Regions from separate parts of the Streptococcus fryi genome, predicted to be linked through region 2. Evidence: predicted binding sites of a transcription regulator. Region 2 holds the regulator's gene; the other holds the start of a gene.
What was found. The regulator NrdR, encoded in region 2, represses ribonucleotide reductase genes. The targets are predictions, from matches to a motif close to ACACNATATATNGTGT.
Positions count from the first base shown of each region.

Region 1: nrdH (glutaredoxin-like protein NrdH) is a predicted target of NrdR. The motif match lies at 2,344-2,359, and genes of this name have one in related genera.

Region 1 covers NZ_JBRUGW010000008.1:56,624-60,734, forward strand. Annotated here, with positions in the region: gene nrdE (class 1b ribonucleoside-diphosphate reductase subunit alpha) at 1-1,640, opposite strand, end outside; gene nrdI (class Ib ribonucleoside-diphosphate reductase assembly flavoprotein NrdI) at 1,630-1,989, opposite strand; gene nrdH (glutaredoxin-like protein NrdH) at 1,993-2,217, opposite strand; tRNA gene ACVRZH_RS03645 (tRNA-Tyr) at 2,768-2,848, shown strand; tRNA gene ACVRZH_RS03650 (tRNA-Gln) at 2,858-2,929, shown strand; gene rpsA (30S ribosomal protein S1) at 3,056-4,111, shown strand, end outside.
Region 2 covers NZ_JBRUGW010000028.1:5,624-9,734, reverse strand. Annotated here, with positions in the region: gene ACVRZH_RS07725 (mucin-binding protein) at 1-2,038, shown strand, start outside; gene nrdR (transcriptional regulator NrdR) at 2,271-2,765, shown strand; gene ACVRZH_RS07715 (DnaD domain protein) at 2,752-3,927, shown strand; gene dnaI (primosomal protein DnaI) at 3,928-4,111, shown strand, end outside.

The DNA of each region.
Region 1 (4,111 bases), on a different contig from region 2:
AACAATTCTTTGATGCGTTCAGATTTTGGAACGAATTGACCAGTGATGTACTTATCAAAGTAAGTGCCATCTGCGTATTTTGATTTCTCAAAATGGGTGAAGCTTTCACCACGTTCACGGGCGAGATTATTGGACTCAACCAATGTCCAGTAATTCATGAGCATAAAGTAAATATCTGTAAATTCAATGGACTCAGGACTACCGTAGTGCATGTGGTGTTGGGCGAGGTAGGTGTGCAAGCCCATGGCACCAAGCCCGATCGTGTGTGCCTGACTATTACCGTTTTTAATAGTTGGAACGGCATCGATAGATGAGTTGTCAGTGACAAAGGTGAGAGCGCGTGTCATAGCACGGATAGAACGCCCAAAATCAGATGAGGTCATCATATTGACAACGTTAGTTGAACCAAGGTTACATGAAATATCTGTACCCAATTGGAGATACTCTTGTGAATCGTTGATGTGACTAGGTTGTTGAACTTGAAGAATCTCAGAGCAGAGGTTACTCATAACGATACGTCCGTCAATGGCAGAGCTCTTATTAGCTGTATCAATATTGATGATATAAGGATAGCCAGATTCTTGTTGTAGTTTTGAGATTTCAGTTTCCAAATCACGTGCTTTGATTTTTGTCTTGGTGATATTTGGATTAGCTACTAACTCATCGTATTTTTCAGTAATGTTGATGTAGTTATATGGGACACCATATTCTTTCTCAATGCTATATGGGCTAAAGAGATACATGTCATCATTGTTACGAACCAATTCGTAGAATTTATCAGGTACAGTTACTCCAAGCGACAAAGTTTTAACACGGATTTTTTCATCAGCATTTTCTTTTTTCGTTGATAGGAAGTGCATGATATCTGGGTGGAAAACGTCCAAGTAAACCACACCAGCACCTTGTCTTTGACCAAGTTGGTTTGAGTAAGAGAAACTGTCTTCGAATAGTTTCATAACAGGCACGACACCAGAAGCAGCTCCAACAAAGCCCTTGATTGGAGCACCGGCTTCACGCAAGTTACTCAAAGAGATACCAACACCACCACCGATACGTGACAATTGCAAGGCTGAATTGATAGAACGTCCGATAGAATTCATATCATCTGTCATTTGGATAAGGAAACACGATACCAATTCACCACGACGGCTACGACCAGCATTTAAGAAACTTGGTGTTGCAGGTTGGTAACGTTGGTTAATCATTTCCATAGCCATATCTTCAGCTAGTTGCTCATCACCGTCGGCGAAATATAAAGCATTAAACAAGACTCTGTCTTCAATGCTCTCTAAATAATAATCTCCGTCATTAGTTTTTAAGGCATACTGTTGATAGAATTTGTAGGCCGCCATAAATGATTTGAATTTAAAATGGCTATCTGTGAGACGTTGTGATAAGTATTCAATAAATTCAGGTTTGTATTTGCTAATAAAAGCTTTCTCGAGATAGTCATGCTCCAGAAGGTAATTGATTTTATCTGTGATGGTATCAAAAGCCATTGTGTTAGGTTCGACATTTTCTTTAAAGAAAGCATCAAGAGCTTCTTTGTCCTTATGCAAAGGGATTTGACCATTTACAGGACGATTGATTTCGTTGTTGAGGCGAAAATAAGAAACGTCGCCAAGATTTTTAAGAGTCATGTTCTAATATTCCTTTTATATATTCTACATCTTCGGGTGTTCCACTAAATTCAAGGGTATGGAGTAGGGGCACCTTATAGGTATGAGCCAATCGTTTAGCCGTATGGCAAAAATCAGGACCAAAATTACGGTTCCCAGAACCCACAATCCCTCTTAAATTAGAGTGATTGATTGTTAAGAAATCATCTAAGAATTCAATCCCTGCTTCATAAGTAGGACTGATAAAAACAAAGGGTTGGTCAATAGTCGGAAAGTCAGCCTGTCGTTTTACTTCGAGAACTGTATAGGGAGCTAGTTTTTTGGCTAAGCGTCTAGTTTGACCGGTTAAACTAAAAAAGACAACTAACATCAGTTAGATAAGATCTTTGAGTTTTGCAGGTTGAAATCCAGAAAAAACAACATCACCAGCTTCAATCACAGGAGCAGAAGTAAAACCTAGTCCTTTCACATAAGCCACTTTATCTTGCTGTTCATCAATATTGATTTCTTCGAAATCAGCACCATGTTGCTCTAAAAATTTTTTGGTCATTTTACATTGCATGCAGTTATTTTTAGAATAAATTGTAATTTTTGACATTTTCGTTCTCCTAAGAGTATTTCCTTTCTTAAGAAGGATACCATAATAGAATACCCCAGAACATCTAAAAAAGCAAGCTAAAAAACTCATCAAAAACACAAAATATAGAGTTTTTGTTGTTCTGAAACACAATATATAGTGTTAAGTGGTATTTTCAAGACGATGATAGGTCTTTGTTTAGACAGTCTTTATTTTCAAGGATTTCCCTTCTAGTTTCAACTTTTTTTTGTTATTGATTTGAGTGATTTGGTTATTATTTAATTTTCTAACTTAGAAAATTAATATGAATTATATTATGCAAAACAATGATGTGGTGAGCTGCTCCAAGTTTGGTTTGTTAACTATCAGCTTGGAGGCATACATCTATTAGTAATAGTAATTCTTTTTAGCTGGTGGGTTGATTATGAGATTTTTAAAAACAATTTAGTCAGTTGCATCCTCTATATAGTGTTATATCAATTACAGCCATAAAGTTACAAAATAATTTAAAAAATAGTTTAAAAGACTTGCATTCACCAAGTATTTATGATAGACTAGTCTCTGTTGTTATGGAAAGATAGCGAAGAGGCTAAACGCGGCGGACTGTAAATCCGCTCCTTCGGGTTCGGGGGTTCGAATCCCTCTCTTTCCATGTTAATATTGGGGTATAGCCAAGCGGTAAGGCAAGGGACTTTGACTCCCTCATGCGTTGGTTCGAATCCAGCTACCCCAGTCATGGTATCGGGTTTTACCTTATACCGTCAAAGATAAATATTGTTGTTGTCGTTGCGGGTTACCTTGAAAAAATATATTGTTGTCAAAGCTAGCGTTGCTAGCTTTTGTTGGAGGATTTTTTAGAATGAATGAATTTGAAGATTTGCTAAACAGTGTTAGCGATGTGAACCCTGGTGATGTTGTTACTGCTGAAGTATTAACAGTTGACAATGGTCAGGCTAACCTTGTTATCAATGGTACAGGTGTTGAAGGTGTCTTGACACTTCGTGAGTTGACTAACGATCGCGATGCTGATATTAACGATCTTGTTAAAGCTGGTGAAACAGTAGAAGTACTTGTTCTTCGTCAGGTTGTAGGTAAAGATACTGATACAGTAACTTTCCTAGTATCTAAAAAACGCTTGGAAGCTCGCAAAGCATGGGACAAACTTATCGGTCGCGAAGGTGAAGTTGTTTCTGTTAAAGGAACTAAAGCTGTTAAAGGTGGTTTGTCAGTTGAGTTTGAAGGTTTACGTGGATTCATTCCAGCATCTATGCTAGATTCACGTTTTGTACGTAACACTGAAAAATTCGTTGGTCAAGAATTTGATGCTAAAATCAAAGAGGTTGATGCTGCTGAAAATCGTTTCATCTTGTCACGTCGTGAAGTTGTAGAAGAGTCTGCAGCTGAAGCACGTAAAGAAGTTTTCTCAAAAATTTCAGAAGGTTCAGTAGTAACTGGTAAAGTTGCTCGTTTGACAAACTTTGGTGCCTTTATTGATCTTGGTGGTGTTGACGGTCTTGTTCACGTTACTGAATTATCACATGAGCGCAATGTATCACCAAAATCAGTTGTTACTGTTGGTGAAGAGGTAGAAGTTAAAGTTCTTGCTATCGATGAAACTGAAGGACGTGTATCACTTTCTCTTAAAGCAACTACGCCTGGTCCATGGGATGGTGTTGAACAAAAACTTGCTGCAGGTGATGTTATTGAAGGTAAAGTGAAACGCTTGACAGACTTCGGTGCTTTCGTAGAAGTTCTTCCAGGAATTGATGGACTTGTTCACATTTCACAAATTTCACACAAACGTGTTGAAAATCCAAAAGATGTTTTATCTGCTGGCCAAGATGTAACTGTTAAAGTACTTGAAGTGAACTCATCAGATGAGCGTGTATCACTTTCAATTAAAGCACTTGAAGAA
Region 2 (4,111 bases):
GATATCTGATAGAAAAATAGGAAACGGTGCGTCGGTACGTTACCCAGCAGAAACAACTTCTCATGATATAGAGGTCACAGAGAAGGATAATAATATCTTAGAGACAGTCACATACGCACCAGCTGTTATTGAAAAAGAGCGTCGTACTAAAACACGAAAAATCGTTTATATCAAACTTAACCCTCAAACTTACTTTACAGAAGAAGTAACAAAACCATTCAATACGACAACGACATTTGAACGTATTGGAACACGTTTAGTAGGGAGCGATGACATTGAATGGGGATCATGGGAGGTTGTTGATGGAGATCGCATTTTGATAGGAGATCGTGTTTTAAAAGCACAGCCATTGCCAATAGTTTCTGGTTATGTTGCTACCACAAATGATCGAAGAGTAGGCGATACTCCTATTATTCGCTTGAAGGCAGAAACCGCTGCACAGGACATAAACGTCACAGAGAACTCCGAAAATATTATTGAGACTGTTGTCTATGCTCCAATACCAAAACAACCAGAATCATTGTTGCCAGAAGAAAATACAGGAAGCAATGATGTTAATCAGCCAGGTTTACAACCTGAACTATCTCCAAAACAACCAGAGGGAACTGGTACGGTTAAACCTTCGTTACCACAACCGGAATCACCTAAGTCTCCAGAAACTCCTAGAGAAACCGAAGATGCGTCTAGTCCAAGTGATAAGAGACCAGATAGTTCTAAGGAAGAAACAAAGCCTGAACTCTCTCCAACACAACCAGAATCTCCTAAAGAACAGCCAAAGGTAGGAGGTTCGGATAATCAAGTAACACCGTTGCCTCCTAAATCAGAAGGCTCTCAAGACACATCTAAAGAGTCTGAAGGACCAACTGGAAAAGAGGACAACAAAGTTGCTCCTAATGCACCTAAAGTGCAACCGGGGTCAGAAAATGGCGATAAAAAACCTGAACGACCCCAGGAACAACCAGAGGGAACTGGTACGGTTAAACCTTCGTTACCACAACCGGAGTCACCTAAGTCACCAGAAACTCCTAGAGAAACCGAAGAAACCAAAGATGCGTCTAGTCCAAGTGATAAGAGACCAGATAGTTCTAAGGAAGAAACACAGCCTGAACTCTCTCCAAAACAACCAGCATCCCCTAAAGAACAGCCAAATGTAGGAGGTTCAGATAATCAAGTAATACCGTTGCCACCTAAATCAGAAGGCTCTCAAGACACATCTAAAGAGTCTGAAGGATCAACTGGAAAAGAGGACAACAAAGTTGCTCCTATTGCACCTAAAGTGCAACCAGGGTCAGAAAATGCCGATAAAAAACCTAAACGACCACAGGAACAACCAGAGGGAAATGATACGGTTAAACCTTCGTTACCACAACTGGAGTCACCTAAGTCTCCAGAAACTCCTAGAGAAACCGAAGAAGCCAAAGATGCGTCTAGTCCAAGTGATAAGAGACCAGATAGCTCTAAGGAAGAAACACAGCCTGAACTCTCTCCAAAACAACCAGAATCTTCTAAAGAACAGCCAAATGTAGGAGGTTCAGATAATCAAGTAACACCGTTGCCACCTAAATCAGAAGGCTCTCCAGATACATCTAAAGAGTCTGAAGGACCAACTGGAAAAGAGGACAACAAAGTTGCTCCTAATGCACCTAAAGTGCAACGGGGGTCAGAAAATGGCGATAAAAAACCTGAACGACCACAGGAACAACCAGAGGGAAATGGTACAGAAATGGGGACATTGCCAGTACTGCCGAAAATCTCTGTTCCGAAAGATATGGCTAAAGGAACAGAACAATCCCAAAATAAAGCAAAAGCTGATTCTTCGAAACAAAATATAGTTTCTAAGAGTAATGGATTGCTCAATACAAATTCCAATGTTGATACTAAATCATCTTCTCAATGGGATAATGCCAAAGCAAAATCGAATGATAGTGTTAAACTTTTACCAGCGACAGGCGATAAGTCTAATCTGTTAAACATTTTACTATCGTTATCATTGTTATTTACACTGTATCTGATGGTCGTAAAAAAACGTTTAAAATAGTTGTGTAGTTCACAAATTATTGAAACCACGTTTTCTGCTATTCTTTCTTAGAATTTCGGTTAGAAACATAAAAAATCACCTTTTCCACCAAGTATACCATCTGGAAAAGGTGATTTTATGTTATAGGTAACTTTTTGCTACCCTCGTCTTGTAGACAACATCTGATGCTTTTGTTATGCCTATAATTATGATAAAATAAAGGTTAAAAGAAACTGGTAGATTGAGGTAGAGTATGCGTTGTCCTAAATGTAGTTATACTAAATCAAGCGTTATAGATAGTCGACAAGCTGAAGAGGGAACAACCATTCGACGTCGTAGGGAGTGCGAACAGTGTCAAACGCGATTTACAACCTTTGAGCGTATTGAGGAGTTGCCCCTTTTAGTGATTAAGAAAGATGGTACAAGGGAGCAGTTTTCACGTGAAAAAATCTTGAATGGTATCATTCAAAGTGCTCAAAAACGCCCAGTGTCTAGTTCAGATATCGAACGTGTGGTCTACAGTATCGAGCAATCTATTCGGACTGAATATGATAGCGAGGTACCTAGCACTGCTATTGGAAATCTGGTAATGGATGAACTGGCAGAGCTTGATGAAATTACTTATGTGCGTTTTGCCAGCGTTTACCGTAGTTTCAAGGATGTTGATGAGATAGAGGAGCTTCTAAAACAAATTACTAAGCGGGTACGTAGTGGGAAGAAGAGACGTGAACAACATGAGACCGATTGAAACCTTTCGTTTTCTACCGAATAATCAAGTTTCCTATGATAAGCAAAGTTTAGCTCTTTGTTATGCACCCATACTTGGTCAGGATGCGACTAGTTTGTATGCTTTATTGGTTTCACGATTTGATAATGGTCAAATCAATCATCAGTTTACATCCTTACTTAATCACTTGCAGTTTGGTATGCCTCGTTTTGAGCAAGCTCTATCCGTCCTTATAGTTCTAAAGCTAATAGCTTTTTATAAGGACAACGATGGTTATATCATTCGATTACTACCTGCCTTATCCAAGGATGCCTTTCTTAACCACTCTCTTTACCGTCGTTTATTGGAACACTATATTGGAGAATATGCTGTTTCTGAGTTGATGATTAGGGTGCCCGACACTGCTCAGGAAGTGACTAAACGTTTTTCAGAAGTCTTTACTAGTCATGGTGATTTGGCTAAAACGCTTGATTTACCACTACGTTCAAACGATGAGTTTGATATGGATAGTTTTCAAAAACGTATGGCGTCTGAGGACCTGTATTTCGCTGATGATAAGCAAGATGTCATTGGGCTCTACCATTTTGTAGACAAGCATCAGTTGAACTGGATTCAAGCTTACCAATTAGCGAAAGAGACTGCAGTTGACCGGACAATTTCTTTGGAGCGTATGGCGCAAAAGCAAAGCGTCATGACACATGCTGTTAATTCCTCAGCATCCTTGTGGTCTAAACAAGAAGAAATCATTTTAAAAGATGCAAAATCTTTACCAGCCAAGGATTTTTTGGAAAAATTGAAGCATGTGCGTAAGGCAAGAGTAACCGAAGATGAAAAAGCTCTTCTAACGATTTTAGCCAATCAAGGGTTTTTAGATGAAGTTATCAACATCATGGTCTTATATACTCTCAACAAGACCAAATCAGCTAATCTGAATCGTCGCTATCTTGAAAAGTTGGCTAATGATTTTGCTTACCAAGAGATAAAAACAGCTGAAATGGCAATGGAGAAACTGCGTCAGCCAAAACAGGGTGAGACACCTAAAAAAGCTAATAAACAGACCAAATCTAATTTACCGGCTTGGAGCAATGCAGATTACCAAAACCAGACCAGTCAAGAAGATCAAAAACGGCTGGAAGAGATTAAGCGTCGTGCTTTGGAAAGAGTCAGAAAGGAAGGTGACTAGATGGAGAAAGTCGGAGATACTCTCAAGCAATCAGGTTGGTTAAACCGTTACTCTGCAAAAGAGTTGAGTGATGCGATTTTATCTGACAAGGTCATTTCAGACTTTGTCTTAAGTCATCAACTAACATCTCATCAAATCAAGTTGAGTTTACCTAAATTTAATCAATTTTTGATGGAGCGTGAGC